Regions from separate parts of the Allobosea sp. 05T438 genome, predicted to be linked through region 1. Evidence: predicted binding sites of a transcription regulator. Region 1 holds the regulator's gene; each other region holds the start of a gene.
What was found. Region 1 encodes PhoB, which activates phosphate uptake and scavenging genes when phosphate is short. Its sites were predicted from a motif close to TGTCATNNANCTGTCAT; they were not measured.

Region 1 (6,044 bases):
CCAAGCCGGAGAAGCCGGAAGAGGTGCAGGCCGCGCTGAAGTTCTTCGACTGGGCCTACAAGAGCGGCGACAAGCTGGCGAGCGAGCTCGATTACGTCGCCCTGCCGTCGACCGTGAAGGATCAGGTCCGCAACGCCTGGAAGGGCGTGACCGACACCGCCGGCAAGCCGATCTTCTGATCGCTGCCAGCGACAAGGTGAGGCGGGCCAGTCCCGCCTCACCGATACATGCAGCCCTCATCCTGAGGAGCCGCGGTATGCGGCGTCGCGAAGGATGATCCAGAGCGCACTGGAGCCTCCTTCGGGACGCTCCTGCGGAGCGCTCCTCAGGATGAGGGCTGAGGTTGATCGGAGTCGGGTGACCGGCTGCAGGCAACCTCTGCCACGACACCGGAGCCTCCGCGGATGACCGCAGCAACCGACATGACGAGCATCCCCGGCGCGAGGCCGGCCGCCCGCAGGACGCCGAAGGCGGGCTTCGACCTCTTCTTCCGCAATGCCAGCTTCGCGGCGGCGCTGCTCGTGCTGGTGCTGCTCGCCGGCATCATGATCTCGATGATCATCGGCGGCTGGCCGGCCTTCCGCGAGTTCGGCCTCGGTTTCATCACCTCCAGCGTCTGGGATACGCAGAACGAGCAGTACGGCGCCTGGCCGGCCATCGTCGGCACGCTCTCGACGGCGTTGATCGCGCTGGCGATCGGCGTGCCGCTTTCGCTCGGCATTGCGGTCTACCTGACCCAGCTGGCGCCGGGCTGGTTCAAGAAGCCGGTCGCCACGGCGATCGAGCTGCTCGCCGCCGTGCCCTCGATCATCTACGGCATGTGGGGCCTGTTCGTCTTCGTGCCGCTCTTCGCGGCCTATGTGCAGATCCCGCTCTCGAACATCGTCGAGGGCATGCCGGTCGTCGGCACCATCCTCTATTCACGCTCGCCCTCGGGCCTCGGCATCTTCACCGCCGGCCTGATCCTGGCCTTCATGATCGTGCCGTTCATCGCCTCGATCACCCGCGACATGCTGGAGCAGATCCCCTCCGTGCTCCGCGAAAGCGCCTACGGCATCGGGGCGACGACATGGGAGGTCGTGCGCCACGTGCTGGTGCCGCAGGCCGGCGTCTCGATCATCGGCGCGATCATGCTCGGCCTCGGCCGCGCGCTCGGCGAAACGATGGCCGTCACCTTCGTCGTCGGCAACGCCAACCGCCTGTCGGCCTCGATCCTCGATCCCGGCTCGACCATCGCCTCGCGCATCGCCAACGAATTCAACGAGGCGATGGGCCTGCAGCTCAACGCGCTGATCGCGCTGGGCTGCATCCTGTTCTTCGTCACCTTCGTCGTCCTCGTCATCGCGCGGCTGCTGGTCGCCCGCGTCAAGCGCTACTGAGGTCTTTCGTCCATGACCATGACGACCACGCCCCGCGAGCTGCCGCACACCCCCTGGGGGCGCGTGCGCCAGTCCCGCCGCACCGCCGACCGGCTGATGAAGATCATCGCGACCGGCTTCACTTTCTGCGCCATCTTCGTGCTGTTCTGGATCCTCGGCATGTTGCTGGTGAAGGGCATCGGCGGCCTCTCGCTCGCCACCTTCACCGCGGTCACTCCCGGCCCGGGCACGGAAGGCGGTGGCCTCGCCAACGCCATCGTCGGATCCTTCGTGCTGACCTTCCTCGGCATTGCCATCGCGACCCCGATCGGGGTTCTGGCGGGCACCTGGCTCGCCGAATACGGCAGGGGTTCCAAGCTCGCGCACCTGATCCGCTTCATCAACGACATCCTGCTCTCGGCGCCGTCGATCCTGATCGGCCTGTTCGTCTACGTCATCCTGGTCGAGCCCTTCCGCGGCTATTCCGGCTGGGCCGGCGGCGTCGCGCTCGGCATCATCGCGATCCCGGTCATCGTGCGCACCACCGAGGACATGCTGAACCTCGTCCCCGGCCCGCTGCGCGAGGCGGGGGCCGCGCTGGGCGCGCCGCCTTCGGTCGTCATCACCTCCGTGACCTGGCGTGCGGCGAAGGCCGGCATGATGACGGGCATCCTGCTGGCGCTCGCCCGCATCGCTGGCGAGACGGCACCGCTGCTCTTCACGGCTCTGAACAACAATTTCTGGTTCTCGCCCTCGCTCGCTGGCGGCGTCTCGAACCTGCCCGTCACGATCTATCAGTTTGCCTCTGCTCCGTACGAGAACTGGCAGCAGCTCGCCTGGGCGGGATCGCTGATCATCACGGTCTCGATCCTGCTGCTTTCGCTCATTGCCCGCCGCGTCGTCGCTGGCGGCAAATAAGACTTGAATCCAACCCGGTCGCGCCCGACCTTGAGGACCATGTCGATGCTTTCGACCCTTGAACTCTCCCCGCAGACGCTCGATGCCGAAGCGCCCGTCCGGATCGCGGTGAAGAACCTCGATTTCTACTACGGCGAGCACAGGGCGCTGAAGAACATCAATCTCGATTTCCGCGACCGGCACGTCACCGCGCTGATCGGCCCGTCCGGCTGCGGCAAGTCGACCCTGCTGCGCATCTTCAACCGCATCTACTCGCTTTATCCCGAGCAGAAGGCCACCGGCGAGATCCTGCTCGATGGCCGCAACATCATCTCCAACGACGTCGACGTGAACGAGCTGCGCTCGCGCGTCGGCATGGTCTTCCAGAAGCCGACGCCCTTCCCGATGTCGATCTACGACAACGTCGCCTTCGGCATCCGCCTCTACGAGAAGCCGCCGAAGTCCGAGCTCGACGACCGTGTCGAGGGCGCGCTGCGCCGTGCCGCGCTGTGGGACGAGGTCAAGGACAAGCTGAAGAGCTCCGGCATGGGCCTCTCCGGCGGCCAGCAGCAGCGCCTGTGCATCGCCCGCACCATCGCGCAGAAGCCGGAAGTGATCCTGTTCGACGAGCCGACCTCCGCGCTCGACCCGATCTCGACCGGCAAGATCGAGGACCTGCTGGAGCAGCTGAAGAGCGACTTCACCATCGCCATCGTGACGCACAACATGCAGCAGGCTGCACGCATCTCGCAGTACACCGCCTTCATGTATCTGGGCGAGGTCATCGAGTTCGCGCCGACCAACACCATCTTCATGAACCCGGCCAAGAAGCAGACGCAGGACTACGTCACCGGCCGGTTCGGCTGAGCCGCGGCAGAGTTCTTTGTTTGTCGCATTTTCTTCGCGCGAACCGGTCCGATTTCGCTTGAAAATGCTTTGAGGATAACGCCATGACCGACCACATCGTCCGCTCCTACGATACCGATCTCGAAGGCATCCGCCGCAGTCTTGCCGAAATGGGCGGCATGGCCGAGCGCATGCTGGGCGACTCCACCGTGGCGCTGGTGCGCCGCGACACCGGCCTCGCCCAGAAGATCATCACCGCCGACCAGCGCCTCGACAACCTGCAGCGGGACGTCGAAGAGAAGGCGGTGCTGACCATTGCCCGGCGCCAGCCGCTCGCGAACGACCTGCGCGAACTGATCTCGGCGATCCGCATCGCGGCCGACATCGAACGCGTCGGCGATCTCGCCAAGAACATCGCCAAGCGCGCCGTCGCCATCGCCGGCCAGTTCCAGCCGCCGCACCGCGCCGTGGTCGGGCTCGAGCACATCAGCCGCCTCGTGCAGGCGCAACTCAAGGACGTGCTCGACGCCTACGCCGCAGGCAATGAGCAGAAGGCGCTCGAGGTCTGGCGCCGCGACGACGAGATCGATGCGCTCTACACCTCGCTGTTCCGCGAACTCCTGACCTACATGATGGAGGATCCGCGCAACATCACCTTCTGCACGCATCTCCTGTTCTGCGCGAAGAACATCGAGCGCATCGGCGACCACACCACCAACATCGCCGAGACGATCCATTACCTCATCACCGGCGACTCGCTCGACGTGAATCGGCCGAAGCTCGACACGACCAATATCGAAGTCGAGGCGGTCACGGGCAGCTGAGGCGAGGCAAGGAATCATGGCCGCACGCATCCTGATCGTCGAGGACGAGGAGCCGCTGACCCTGCTGCTGCGCTACAATCTCGAAGCCGAGGGCTTCGAGGTGGACAGCGTGGCGCGCGGGGACGATGCGGAGCTTCATCTGCGCGACCACACCCCCGATCTCGTGCTGCTCGACTGGATGCTGCCGGGCCTCTCCGGGATCGAGCTCTGCCGCCGGCTGCGGTCGCGGCGCGACACCGAGCGCGTGCCGATCATCATGCTGACCGCGCGGGGCGAGGAAACCGAGCGCGTGCGCGGGCTCGCGACCGGCGCCGACGACTATGTGGTGAAGCCCTTTTCGTTGCCGGAGCTGATCGCGCGCATCCAGGCGCTGCTGCGCCGCGCCAAGCCGGGCCATGTCGCTGGACTGCTTGCCGCCGGCGACCTCGAACTCGACCGCACCACACGGCGCGTCCGCCGCGCCGGCAGCGAGCTGCATCTCGGCCCGACCGAGTTCAGGCTGCTGGAGTTCCTGATGCAGGCGCCCGGCCGCGTCTATTCGCGCGCCCAGCTGCTCGACGCCGTCTGGGGCCGCGACGTCTATATCGACGAGCGCACCGTCGACGTCCATGTCGGCCGGCTGCGCAAGGCGATCACGCCCGCCAATACCAAGGACCCGCTGCGTACCGTGCGCGGCGCCGGCTACGCCTTCGACGAGACTTTTGCGCGCAGCTGAGCGGCGCTCCAGCTCTCCTCCTCATCGCAGCTTACGGTGAGTCTCGCCTGCTCGCTCGCGTTGACCCTGAAAGTCAGCGCGAGCCAGAGGAGGTCGCCATGAGCAAGATGCCGCCATTCCCGCCGGCCAATCGAAGCGACAACGGCCCGGGCGAGCCGGATCATGCCGGGCACGATATGCGCAGCGCCAGGTGGCGAGCGCCGGCCGGGCCAGCCCGACCAGCAGGGCAACACCCGCATCAACACGTGCAGCAGGATCGTTGAGGAGGCTGCCCCATGTCGGCCTCGACCAAGGCGCCGCAAACCATCCGAAACGGCGGCCTGTCCCATCCCATGAGAATGCGGAGAAGCCGGCGGACATCCGCAAGCTGGCTGCCGGCGACGAAACCCGGCAGCGCGCTCGCATTTCGCGCCGTGTTGGCGCGGCGGCAGCTATCGCATGATCCGGCCCGCAAGGGTGGCCGCCCCGCGAGAAGCCCCCTTCAGGACGATCCCTGAAAGGGTCCGGCGGGAGCCTCAGCCCTCTCGGTAGAAGAGGCGGCGCAAGCTGTGCTTGGCCGCTTCCAGCGTCCTGCGCCGCTCGGCCGGCAGGTTCCGGCCGGCGCGGTTGATGTAGAAAGTCAGCATCGACATCGCCGAGCGATAGGGGCTCGACTTGCGGAGCCGGCTGTGTTCAGCCGACCGCTTCAGCGAACGTGCGATCCGTCGCGGATCGCCCTGCTTGAACACCGCCTTCTCAAGATCGAGCGCGTTGCTCCGGGTGGTGATATCGGCCGACCATCTGCGTTTGTGAGCAGTCATGGCGTCCTCCTGTCGGTCAGGCGTTTGGCCCGCCCTCGATGTCACCGGCCCAGGTCAGTGCGGTCTCGTACTCCTCCGGCTTGAAGGTGCGGACGGTCACGAAGGGGATCGCTGGGTTGAGCAGGTCGACGAAGGCGGCAAGCCAGCCCCTGTCGGTGATCACCGCCTCGCGCGGGAAGCGCTGCAGCTCCCAGAGCTTGCCGAGGCTGTAGCGCGCATCCTTCCAGGCGGCAGCCAGGGTCATATCGGTGAAATCGGTGAGGTCGGCGAGGATGCCGACCTTCTCGTGTCGCGCGAGCTTCGCCTCGATATCGGCCATGATCCCATCGAGATCGTCACTGGTCAGCGTCTGCGACAGGCGGTAGGCGCCGACATGGTCCGGGGCAGGCAGAATGGTGAACATGGCTCCTCCTTGCTCCAGACAACGCGGGGCAGGAGCGGAAGTTTCGCCCGATGATCAGGCCGCTGCGGGCGCACGGGTGGCGGCGTCGAACCGGGCCGCTTCGGCGCGCAGCCAGCCGACGAATTCATCGAGGCCGGGCCGTTGCGGCCGGCCAACGGGGAGGGTGAGCCAACAGCCCGTCGCACTGGTGAAGCCGAGGCC
Region 2 (6,044 bases), on a different contig from region 1:
GCGAACTCGATGAAGAGCTTGCCGGTGCGGCCGGTCGAGAACGCCATCGGCGCATAGACCGCCACCAGCGTCAGCGTCATCGCGACCACCGCGAAGGCGATCTCGTTGATGCCGCGGATCGCCGCCTTGGTCGGCTCCATGCCGTCCTCGATATGGCGGTGGACGTTCTCCAGCACCACGATGGCGTCGTCGACGACGAGGCCGATGGCGAGCACCATCGAGAGCAGCGTCAGCGTGTTGACGGTGAAGCCGAACGCATACATCAGCGCGAAGGAGCCGATCAGCGAGACGGGGATCGTCACCAGCGGAATCAGCGTCGCCCTGAGCGAGCGCAGGAAGACGAAGATAATGAGGACGACGAGGACGATCGCCTCGATGATCGTCTGGAACACCGCCTTGATCGAGCGGTCGATGAAGATCGAGCTGTCGTAGGAGACCGCGATCGACATACCGTCGGGCAGATCCTCGATGATGCCCGGCAGGGCTGCGCGCACGCCGGACGAGACGTCGAGCGGGTTCGCGGTCGCCTGCTTGACGATGCCGACCGTCACCGAGGGCGAGCCCTTGAACCAGGCCGCGTTGCGCTCCTCGAGCGCGCCGAGCTCGACGCGCGCGAGATCCTTCAGCTTGATCGGGAAGCCGGCGGCATCCTTCACCACGATCTCTCGGAACTGCTCCGGCGTGACCAGGCCGGTCTGCGACAGCACGGTGAACTCGCGGTCGCTGCTCTCGATCCGGCCCGACGGAATCTCGATGTTCTGGGCGCGAACCGCCGCCTCGATCTGCTGGACGGTCACGTCATAGGCCGAGAGGCGCGAGCGATCGAGCCAGATGCGCATCGCATATTGCCGCTGGCCGAGGATGCGGACCTCGGCGACGCCCGTGATGTTCTGGACGCGCTCGGCGATGAAACGATCGGCAAAGTCGGTCAGCTCGAGCGGGCTATGCCGCGTGCTGGTCAGCGACAGATAAAGGACCGGCTGCGAATCCGCCTCGACCTTGGCGATGATCGGTTCGTCGATCTCTTCCGGCATGCGCCCGCGCACACGGCTGACGCGGTCACGCACGTCCGACGCGGCGACATCGGGGTCGATGTCCGGGCGGAAGCGCACCGAGATCTGGCTGCGTTCCTGGCGGCTGGCCGAGGAGATGATCTCGATGCCCTCGATGCCGGCGATCGAGTTCTCCAGGATCTGCGTGACCTGGGTCTCGATGATCTCAGCCGAGGCACCGCGATAGATCGTCTGCACCGAGACGATCGGCTCGTCGATATTCGGGTATTCGCGGACGGTGAGGCGGCCATAGCAGACGATGCCGATCAGCATCACCAGCAGGCTCAGCACCGTCGAGAGGACGGGCCTGCGGACGAAGAGTTCGAAGAGGCTCATCAGAGCTGGCTCGTCTGGACAGGCTTTTCCTTGATGGAGATGGTGCTGCCGTCACGCAGCCGCATCTGACCGGCGGTGATGATCTGCATGCCGGGCTTCAGCCCGCTGACCACCTCGACCTTGCCGGGCAGCCGCTTGCCGAGCTCGACCGCGACGCGGCGCGCCTTGCCGTTCTCGGCCACGTAGATCATCTTGCCGACACCGTCCGGGACCACCGCCATCTCGGGGATGATCATGGCGTTCTCGCGCTGGTCGACCGTGATCGACAGCCGGGCGAAAAGGCCGGGCTTCAGGGCGAGGTCGCCGTTCGGAACGTTGGCGCGCAGGCGGATCGCGCGGCCGTTGACGTCGACGACCGGGTCGATCGCGAAGATCTGGCCCGTGAAAGTCCGGTCCGGAACGGCATCGACGCGCACCTGGACGGGCTGGCCGACCTTGACGCGGCTCAGATAAATCTCCGGCACCCGGAAATCGACCTTGATCGGGTCGATGCTGGTCAGCACGATCAGCGGCTTGCCGACGGAGACATAATCGCCGATGCCGACCGAGCGCAGGCCGACGACGCCGCTGAACGGCGCGACGATGGTCGATTGCGCGAGCTTGGCCTTGGCAAGCTGGACGCGCGCCTCGCTGGAGGCGAGCCGCGCCGTCGACTCGTCGAGCGCGACCTGCGTGCCCGAGCCGCGCTGCACCAGCGCCCTCAGCCGCTCGTTGGTGTCGCGCGCCAGCCCGAGATCGGCCAGCGCCTGCTTCAGCTCGGCATCGAGGATGGCGGTATCGAGCTTAACCAGATCCTGACCGGCCTTGACCCGCTCGCCCTCCTTGAAGCCGAGAGCGACGACGCGGCCGGCGATTTCGGAAGCGATGATCACGGATTCATCCGCGGCGAGCGTGCCGAGCGCCTCGACCTCCTCGTTGACGGTCATCGTCTCGACGGAAGCCACCTCCACCGGCACGGCGCGCGGCCCGGAAACGGCGCTGGCCTGGGCCTGCTGCGTGCCGGCACGCTGGTTGCGGTAGGCGTAATAGCCGCCGCCGGCGAGCGCCGCGACCACGACGAGGAGAACAAACCGCTTCATAAGACTGGACGCTCCGATACCGCGCGACTATCTTAGACTGGACAGTCTAGTTTGATAAGAGGCCACCTGCGCGGGGGAGCATGGCTGATACCCCTCTCCGCCGTCACCGGGCGACCTCTCTCAACGAACCGGCAGACGCCGAGGCAAGACCCGTGCCGAAACCCCTCCGGCGAAACGGCACCAAGACCCGCCTGCTCGACTCCAACCAGACCGAAACGAACCCGGCCAAATCCCCTTCCGCCGAACGCGGGCGCCCCGACAAGCACGACGCCATCACCCGCGCTGCCGCCGAAACCTTCCTCGCGGAGGGGTTCGAACGCGCGAGCCTCGACCAGATCGCCCATCGGGCCGGTGTTGCGAAACAGACGATCTACAGCCATTTCGCCGATAAGGAAGCGCTGTTCAAGGCGATTTGTGCCGGCCTCACGGAAACGTTGACTCTGCCGCTCGAGCAGGCGTCGCCCGCCGCCGATCTGCGCAGCGCCCTGGCGCGCCTGGGCGAGGACATGCTCAAGCTCATGCTGCGCCCGGCCTCCCTCGATCTGCACCGGCTCGTGGTCAGCGCCTCGCCGCGCTTTCCCGAGCTCGGCCGCGTCGCCTATGAGGCTGGCGCCAAGAGAATGAGCGCCGCGATCGTGACGCTGCTCATCGAACGGTCACGCGTCGGCGACGGCGTCGCCCGGCCGCTCGGCCTCGCCGAAGCTGATCTCCTCGCCGAGCAGTTCGTCGGCATGCTGCGCGGCCTGCATCAATTGCGCGGCCTTCTCGGGGTCAAGCCGATGCCGGCCGCCCAACGGAAAGCCTATGTGCGCGCCTGCGTCGATGCGCTGCTGAACTCGCTCTGACAAGGCCTTCGGGGCCGCCCAACCGCGCTTTCGGCCACTGTCACGCCGCTGTCATCAGCGGCCGCTAGCTCTCGTCGCCATGGAGACGCGTTGCCCCCCGGCTTGGGCCGGACGGGGCTGCGCTCATGCCCGCATCGTGCGCGAGAACCCACCACATGCTGCGTATCGAAGGTCTGACCAAGCGCTTTGGCGACAAGAACGCTGTCGACAATGTCTCGCTGTCGATCCCGAAGGGAGAGATGGTTGGCGTGATCGGCAGGTCCGGAGCCGGCAAATCAACCCTGCTGCGCATGCTGAATCGGCTGGCCGAGCCAACCTCCGGCCGGATCGCCTGCGAGGAGCAGGAGGTCACGGCGCTGAAGGGGGCCTCGCTGCGGCGCTGGCGCCGTGACACGGCGATGATCTTCCAGCAGTTCAACCTCGTCGGCCGCTTGGACGTGCTGACCAATGTGCTGCTCGGGCGCCTGAACCACCGCTCCGCCGCCCTGACCCTGGTCAAGAGCTTCTCGGAAGACGACAAGATCCGCGCCATTGCGGCGCTCGAGCGTCTCGATATGGGGCATCTGTTGGCACAGCGCGCCGAGACCCTGTCCGGCGGCCAGCAGCAGCGCGTCGCCATCGCCCGCGCGCTCGTCCAGGAGCCGCGCATCATCCTCGCCGACGAGCCGATTGCCTCGCTCGACCCGCGCAACACCCAGGTCGTCATGGACGCGCTGTTCCGCATCAATCGCGAGGACGGCATCACCGTGATGTGCAACCTGCACGACCTCGACATCGCTGCGAAGTATTGCGACCGGCTGATCGGCATGTCGGCCGGCAAGGTGGTGTTCGACGACGTGCCGCAGGCGCTGACCCGCGAGGTCGCGGCCGAACTCTACGGCATCGAGGCCAAGGATGCCGGCGCCGAGGCGCTGGATGCGCTCGACGCCATCGCCGCCTCCGAAGCGAAGCGCGCGCGCCAGAAGATCGCCTGACAAGCGAAGGATCGCCGGCGCGGCCGGAGGCCGCCGCTGCGAGAAGACCAGCCCGACAGCAACCAGGAGCAGACCCAATGCTGACCCGTCGCCATACCCTCAAGCTCGCGGCCGCCGGCCTCGCGGCCGCCGCTGCCCCGGCCTTCGCCCAGGACTGGAAGGCGAAGTATCCGGAGCTCGTCTTCGCGATCATCCCGGCCGAGAATGCCTCGGGCGTCGTCGAGCGCTACACCCCCTTCGTGAACTACCTCGCGAAGGAACTCGGCACCAAGGTGACGCTGCGCATCGCCAATGACTACGCCGCGATCATCGAGGGCCAGCGCGCCGGCAACATCCATATCGGCATGTACGGCCCGGCTTCCTTCGCCCGCGCCCGCATGACCGGCGCCAAGGTCGATGCCTTCGCCATCGAGACCAATCTCGACGGCACCAAGGGCTATCACTCGGTCTTCTACGTGAAGAAGGACTCGCCCTACCAGAAGGTCGAGGACCTCAAGGGCAAGAATCTCGGCCTCGTCGATCCGAACTCCACTTCGGGCAACAACGTGCCGCGCTTCGTCCTCAACCAGATGAAGATCGAGCCGGAAACCTTCTTCTCCAAGGTCGTCTACACCGGCAGCCACGAGAACGCGGTCATCGCGCTGCAGCAGGGCACCGTCGACATCGCCGCCAACTGGTGGAACGACGAGCAGGAATCCAACCTGCAGCGCATGGCCCGCAAGAACATGGTCAAGGCCGACGACTTCCGGATCATCTACAAGTCCGAGCAGATCGTGAACTCGCCGATGGCCTATCTCACGGACCTGCCTGATGACCTCAAGGCGAAGATCCGCGACGCGGTGCTGAACCTCGCCACCAAGGACAAGGCCGCCTTCGACAAGATCTATGAAGGCAAGCAGGGCCCGCTCGTCGCCGTCGACAACAAGGCCTACGACCCGATCATCGAGCTCAACAAGTTCGTCGACGACCTGCGGAAGAAGAAGTCGTCGTAAGCAGCACGCACGCTCGCCGTCATGGTCGGGCTTGTCCCGACCATCCACATCTTCCCTGCCTTTTGCAGCTTTCAAGACTTGGATGCTCGCCACAAGGGCGAGCATGACGGTTGCGGCGCGACTTGGCGCCCTCTCCGGTAACGGACGCTCATGACCCTCGCGATCGACCGCAACGACCCGGCCATCCGGGCCCATGCCGAGACCTATCGTCAGGCGGCCGTGGCCAAGCGCCGGCAGGCCTTGATCGGCGCCGCCGTGTTCATCGTCTGCGTCCTGCTCGCAGCGCGGGGCTCGGAAGTCGATCTCGGCAAGTTCGCCGAGAACATCCACCGCTTCCCGAAATACATCTTCGAGACGCTGCCGACGCTGCGCCTCTCCAGCCTCGGCGCCGACCTCGCCGAATGGTACTGGGGCCTGAAGGGCTGGCTGAAGCTGCTCTGGCAGACCATCCTGATCGCCTATGTCGGCACCGTGCTCGGCGTGGTCGGCGCCTTCCTGTTCTGCTTCGCCGCGGCTGCCAATCTCGGCCGGTCCGCCTGGCTGCGCTTCGCGGTCCGCCGCTATCTCGAATTCTGCCGCACCGTTCCCGAGATCGTCTTCGCGCTGATCTTCGTCATCGCCTTCGGCCTCGGCCCGCTGCCCGGCGTGCTCGCCATCGCCATCCACACCATGGGCGCGCTCGGCAAGCTCTTCTCCGAGGTGGTCGAGAATATCGATCTGAAGCCGGTCGACGGCGTCACCGCCGCCGGCGGCAGCTGGTGGCAGA
Region 3 (6,044 bases), on a different contig from region 1:
TCTCGATCATCACCGGCCGCCCGCCGGCCGTGCACGGCATCGCCGGCAACTTCTTCTACGACCGCGAGGCCAAGGAAGAGGTGATGATGAACGATGCCCGCTTCCTGCGGGCGCCGACCATCCTGGCCGCGTTCCAGAAGGCCGGCTTCAAGGTCGCGATGGTCACCGCCAAGGACAAGCTGCGCACCCTGCTGGGCAAGGGTCTCGATTTTACCAGCGGCACGGCGATCGCCTTCTCCTCGGAGAAAGCCGACAAGGCCAACAAGGCGGAGAACGGCATCGCGGACGTGCTCGATTTCGTCGGCATGCCCGTGCCATCCGTCTATTCGGCCGATCTCTCCGAGTTCGTCTTCGCCGCCGGCGTCAAGCTGCTGGACAGCTTCAAGCCGGACCTGATGTACCTCTCGACCACCGATTATGTGCAGCACAAGGCGGCGCCCGGCTCGGAGATGGCGGACTCCTTCTATGCCATGTTCGATACTTACGTCGGCCAGCTCGATGCGCTCGGCTGCACACTGGTCATCACCGCTGACCACGGCATGAACGACAAGCACCTGCCGAACGGCGAGCCGGATGTGGTCTATCTCCAAACGCTGATGGACGAATGGTACGGCAAGGGCACGATGCGCGTGATCCTGCCGATCACCGACCCCTATGTCGTCCATCACGGCGCGCTCGGCTCCTTCGCCACGGTCTATCTGCCTGATGGTGCCGACCAGTCTGAGGTCGCGGCCCGCATCTCCGGCATCGACGGCATCGCGCTCGCGGTCACCGCGGCGGAAGCCTGCGAGCGCTTCGAGCTGCCGGCCGACCGGATCGGCGATGTCGTCGTGGTCTCGACGCGCCAGAAGGTCATCGGCACCTCGCCCGACAGGCACGATCTCTCCGGCCTGACCGAGCCGCTACGCTCGCATGGCGGCATCACCGAGCAGCGCGTGCCAATGATCGCCAACCGGCCGATCTCGGTGCCGGAGGGCCGAACCTTGCGCAATTTCGACGTCTTCGACGTCGCCCTGAACCTGGTGAGCTGAGATGAACGCGACGGTGAAGCCGCCGGTGCGGCGCGAGACGATGCGGATCGCCGGCAAGCTGGTCTCGACAGACGACATGGTCGAGGTCCGCAACCCCTATGACGACAGCGTCGTCGGCCTGATCCCGGCCGCTCGGCCCGAACATGTCCGGGAGGCCTTCGCGCAGGCCAGGGCCTTCAAGCCGAAGCTAACGCGCTACGAGCGCCAGCAGATCCTGCAGAAGACAGCCGAACTGCTGCGCGACCGCAAGGAGCTCTTCGCCAAGCTGATCACGGCGGAAGCCGGCCTGTGCTGGAAGGACTCGCTCTACGAGGCCAGCCGCGCCTATGACGTCTGGTCCTTCGCGGCGCAGCTCACCATCAAGGACGATGGCGAGATGTTCTCCTGCGACATCTCGCCGAACGGCAAGGCGCGCAAGATCTTCACGACGCGCCAGCCGCTGCTCGGCGTGATCTCGGCGATCACCCCGTTCAACCACCCGCTCAACATGGTCAGCCACAAGCTGGCCCCGGCGATCGCGACCAATAATCGCCTCGTGCTGAAGCCGACGGAACTGACGCCGCTGACGGCGCTGGCGCTGGCCGATGTGCTCTACGAAGCCGGGCTGCCGCCGGAGATGCTCTCGGTCGTCACCGGCAACCCCTCGACCATGGGCGATGCGATGATTACCGATCCCGACGCGGATCTGGTGACCTTCACCGGCTCGGTCAGGGTCGGCAAGCACATCGCCAATACCGCCGGCTACAAGCGCATCGTGCTGGAACTCGGCGGCAACGACCCGCTGATCGTCATGGAGGATGCCGATCTCGACAAGGCGGCCGAGCTCGCCGTCACCGGCGCGACCAAGAACTCCGGCCAGCGCTGCACGGCGGTGAAGCGCATCCTGGTGGTCGAGAGCGTCGCCGACGCCTTCTCCAAGCTGGTGGTCGAGAAGGCCAGGAAGCTGAAATGCGGCGACCCGATGGACCCGCAGACCGATGTCGGCACCGTTATCAACGCCCGCTCGGCCGCGCTCTTCCAGGCCCGCGTCGACGATGCCGTGACGAAGGGGGCCGAGGTGCTCTACGGCAAGAGGGCCGAGGGCGCGCTGTTCCACCCGACGGTGGTCGACCGCATCCCCTATGATTGCGAGCTGGTGCACGAGGAGACCTTCGGCCCGGTGATCCCGATCGTCCGCGTGCCCGACGACATCGCCGAGGTCATCCGGATCTCGAACTCGACCGCCTATGGTCTCTCTTCCGGCATCTGCACCAACCGCTACGATTACATCCAGCGCTTCGTCGCGGAACTCGATGTCGGCACCGTCAATCTCTGGGAGGTCCCGGGCTACCGCATCGAGATGTCCCCCTTCGGCGGCATCAAGGATTCCGGCCTCGGCTACAAGGAGGGCGTCGTCGAAGCCATGAAATCCTTCACAAACGTCAAGACCTGGTCGATGCCCTGGACCGCTTGAAGACGAAGAAAGACCAAAGCCGGCGGCTCGACCCGCCGGCTTTTCCAAATCCAGGGGAATGAAGCGCCGAAAGAGTGCCCAAACTGAACATAACGAGGGGATGAGAACAATGAAGAGCTGGCTTGCTTCCTGTGTTATCGGCGCTTTCGCACTCGCGCTTCCCGGCGCCGCGCAGGCCCAAAAGACGAAGGTGACGATCTACACCGCGCTGGAGAACGACCAACTCGGGCCGTTCAAGGCCTCGATCGAGAAGGCGGTGCCCGAAGCGGAGGTCGTCTGGGTCCGCGACTCCACCGGCGTCATCACCGCCCGCTTCCTGGCCGAAAAGGACAATCCGCGGGCGGACATGGTGATGGGCCTGGCGGCATCGAGCCTGCTCATGTTCGAGAAGGCCGGGTTGCTGGAAACCTACAAGCCGGCCGGCGCCGATGCGCTGAAGCCGGTGTTCCGCGATGCCAACAGCCCCTATACCTGGACCGGCATGGACGCCTATCTCGGCGTCGTCTGCTACAATACCGCCGAGGCCAAGGGCGTGCCCGTGCCGAGCTCGTGGAAGGACCTGCTCAACCCGGCTTTCAAGGGCAAGATCGTGATGCCCCATCCGGCCTCCTCCGGCACCGGCTATCTGATGGTCGCCGGCTGGCTGCAGAGCATGGGCGAGGCCGAGGGCTGGAAGTTCATGGACGGGCTGCACGAGAACATCGCAGCATATCTGCATTCGGGCTCCGCGCCCTGCGTGCAGGCGGCGCGCGGCGAGCGCACCATCGGTCTGGCGCTCGACATGCGCGGCGCTTCCGAGAAGAGCAAAGGCGCGCCGATCGAGGTCGTGATTCCGAAGGAAGGCGTGGGCTGGGAAATGGAAGCCAGCGCCATCGTCAAGGGTAGCAAGAACCTCTCCGTCTCCAAGAAGATCGCCGACTGGTCGACGACCAAGGAGGCGAACGAACTCTACTCGAAGACCTACGCCATCGTGGCTGCGCCGGGTGTCGAGAACAAGCCGGCGAACTATCCTGCCAATGCCGAGGCGGGGATGATCAAAAACGACCTGACCTGGATGGCCGACAATCGCGAGCGCGTGCTCGCCGAATGGTCGAAGCGCTACGAATCCAAGGCGGCGCCGAAGAACTGAGCCTTGCCATGCCGCCGGCCCGCGCAAGCTGCCGGCGGCATGGTCTGTGCAAGACGCAAGAGAGCGGCTTCGCCGTTGCACGCGAGCCTGATCACTGCCCGTTCAGATGAAGGTCGGCACGATGTCCACGACTACGGCCCCATTCCTCTCGATCCGAGCCCTCGCCAAGAATTACGGCGCGTTTCGGGCGTTGCACGATATCGATCTCGACATCCGCCGCGGCGAGTTCGTCTGCTTTCTCGGGCCGTCCGGCTGCGGCAAGACGACATTGCTGCGGGCCATCGCCGGCCTCGACCAGCAGGATGGCGGCACCATCCATATGGGCGGGCGCGACGTGTCGCGGGCAAGTCCGTCGGAGCGCGACTTCGGGATCGTCTTCCAATCCTACGCGCTCTTCCCCAATCTCACCGTCACCGACAATATCGGCTACGGTCTCGTCAACCGGCGTCGCTCCTCCGGCGACATCGCCCGCCGCGTCGACGAGTTGCTGACGCTCGTCGGCCTGCCCGACCAGGGCAAGAAATACCCGATTCAGCTTTCAGGTGGGCAGCAGCAGCGGGTGGCGCTGGCGCGCGCGCTTGCCACCTCGCCCGAACTGCTGCTGCTCGACGAGCCGCTCTCCGCCCTCGACGCCAAGGTCCGGCTGCGCCTGCGCGACGAAATGCGATCGCTGCAGCAGCGGCTCGGCGTGACCACGATCATGGTGACGCACGATCAGGAGGAAGCGCTTGCGATGGCCGACCGCATCGTCGTGATGCGGGACGGTGCCGTCGAGCAGGTTGGCACGCCGGAGGAGATCTACCGGCGCCCCGCCACCCCCTTCGTCGCCGATTTCGTCGGGCACATGACCTTCATGGATGCGATCGTGACGGGGCCCGGCCGGGTCCGTGTGGACGAACTCGACCTGCTCGTCGCCAATGCGGCCCCCTTCGCCGTGGGAACGCCGGTGCGGCTGGCGATGCGGCCGGAGGAGGTTCGCACCCGCAGTATCGGTGACGATACGCCAAACCGCTTCGAAGCGCGGATCGGGGACCTGTCTTTCCTCGGCTCCTACTGCCGGGCGCATCTGGAGCCGACCGGCTCCCGTTCGACCCGCATCGCGGCCGATTTCTCGGCCAATGCGATGCGCGATCTCGGCATCACCGCGGGGCAGGTGCGCGCCGTCGCCTTTCCGCCTGAGGCCCTGCACGTCTTTGCGGGGGGCGGACGATGAGCGACCTCGCCCCGCCGCTGACGATGATCGATGCGTCCGTGAAGGTATCGCCGGTGCGGATCAGCGAGCGCCATGTCGCCGCGGTTCTGATCGTCGCGCTTTGCGCGGTGCTGGTCCTCATCATCGCCCTGCCGCTCTGGGCGCTCCTCTCCAAGAGTCTCGAGGATACGCAGGGGCGCTTCGTCGGGCTGGCGAATTTCGTCAGCTATGCGACGACGCCGACGCTGTTCTTCTCTCTGCTCAACAGCCTCGCGGTCGCCAGTGCGACCACGGTGATCGTAGTGCCGCTCGCCTTTCTCTATGCCTATGCGCTGCGCCGCAGCTGCATTCCGGCGAAGGGCGTCTTCTATGCGGCGGCGATGATCCCGGTCTTCGCGCCGTCTCTGCTTTCGGGCCTCGCGCTGATCTATGTCTTCGGCAACCAGGGGCTGCTCAAGTCCTGGATGATGGGCGCCTCGCTCTACGGCCCGGTCGGCATCATCGCGGCGGAGGCGCTCTACAGCTTTCCGCACGCCATGCTGATCCTCGTCACGGCGCTCGCACTTTCGGACGGCCGGCTGCGCGAAGCGGCGGAGGCGATGGGCACGTCGCGTTGGCGCATTTTCCGGACGATCACCCTCCCGGGCGCGCGCTACGGCGTGATCAGCGCCGTCTTCGTCGTCTTCACGCTGGTCGTCACCGATTTCGGCATTCCCAAGGTGATCGGCGGGCAGTTCAACGTGCTGGCGACCGACGCCTACAAGCAGGTCGTCGGCCAGCAGAATTTCCCGATGGGCGCCGTGGTCGGCATCATCCTGCTGGTCCCGGCAGTGCTCGCCTTCTTCGTCGACCGTCTGGTGCAGCGGCGCCAGGGCGCCATGCTCTCCGCCCGCGCCGTTCCCTATGTGCCGCACCCAGACCGCCGCCGCGATCTCGCCTTGCTCGGCTTCGTCGGCGTGATCGCTTTCGCGATCGTCAGCCCCTACGCGATCGCCTTCTGGGGCTCCTTCGTCAAATATTGGCCCTACAACCTGTCCCTGACGCTGAGCAATTACGACTTCGCCGCGGTCGAGCCGGACGGCTGGAAGACCTATGGAAACTCGTTGCTGCTCGCGTCTCTGACGGCGGTGATCGGCACGGCGCTGATTTTCACCGGCGCCTATCTGATCGAGAAGGTGAAGCTGTTTCCGCGGCTGCGCGCCTTCGCCCAGTTTCTGGCGATGCTGCCGATGGCCGTGC

Region 2: the regulator PhoB is predicted to act here: its motif matches at 3,351-3,367, upstream of phnC (phosphonate ABC transporter ATP-binding protein).
Region 3: the regulator PhoB is predicted to act here: its motif matches at 2,574-2,590, upstream of AC1DIN_RS11470 (putative 2-aminoethylphosphonate ABC transporter substrate-binding protein).

Annotation. Positions count from the first base shown of each region.
Region 1 covers NZ_JBFTKQ010000011.1:167,181-173,224, reverse strand. The annotation lists gene pstS (phosphate ABC transporter substrate-binding protein PstS) at 1-179, shown strand, start outside; gene pstC (phosphate ABC transporter permease subunit PstC) at 405-1,379, shown strand; gene pstA (phosphate ABC transporter permease PstA) at 1,392-2,276, shown strand; gene pstB (phosphate ABC transporter ATP-binding protein PstB) at 2,316-3,122, shown strand; gene phoU (phosphate signaling complex protein PhoU) at 3,206-3,925, shown strand; gene phoB (phosphate regulon transcriptional regulator PhoB) at 3,942-4,640, shown strand; gene AC1DIN_RS20820 (DUF3175 domain-containing protein) at 5,156-5,440, opposite strand; gene AC1DIN_RS20815 (SpoIIAA family protein) at 5,457-5,843, opposite strand; gene AC1DIN_RS20810 (LysR family transcriptional regulator) at 5,898-6,044, opposite strand, start outside.
Region 2 covers NZ_JBFTKQ010000009.1:100,469-106,512, reverse strand. The annotation lists gene AC1DIN_RS18630 (efflux RND transporter permease subunit) at 1-1,388, opposite strand, end outside; gene AC1DIN_RS18625 (efflux RND transporter periplasmic adaptor subunit) at 1,388-2,467, opposite strand; gene AC1DIN_RS18620 (TetR/AcrR family transcriptional regulator) at 2,620-3,312, shown strand; gene phnC (phosphonate ABC transporter ATP-binding protein) at 3,468-4,286, shown strand; gene phnD (phosphonate ABC transporter substrate-binding protein) at 4,364-5,278, shown strand; gene phnE (phosphonate ABC transporter, permease protein PhnE) at 5,429-6,044, shown strand, end outside.
Region 3 covers NZ_JBFTKQ010000004.1:164,003-170,046, forward strand. The annotation lists gene phnA (phosphonoacetate hydrolase) at 1-1,031, shown strand, start outside; gene phnY (phosphonoacetaldehyde dehydrogenase) at 1,033-2,484, shown strand; gene AC1DIN_RS11470 (putative 2-aminoethylphosphonate ABC transporter substrate-binding protein) at 2,594-3,613, shown strand; gene AC1DIN_RS11475 (putative 2-aminoethylphosphonate ABC transporter ATP-binding protein) at 3,735-4,826, shown strand; gene AC1DIN_RS11480 (putative 2-aminoethylphosphonate ABC transporter permease subunit) at 4,823-6,044, shown strand, end outside.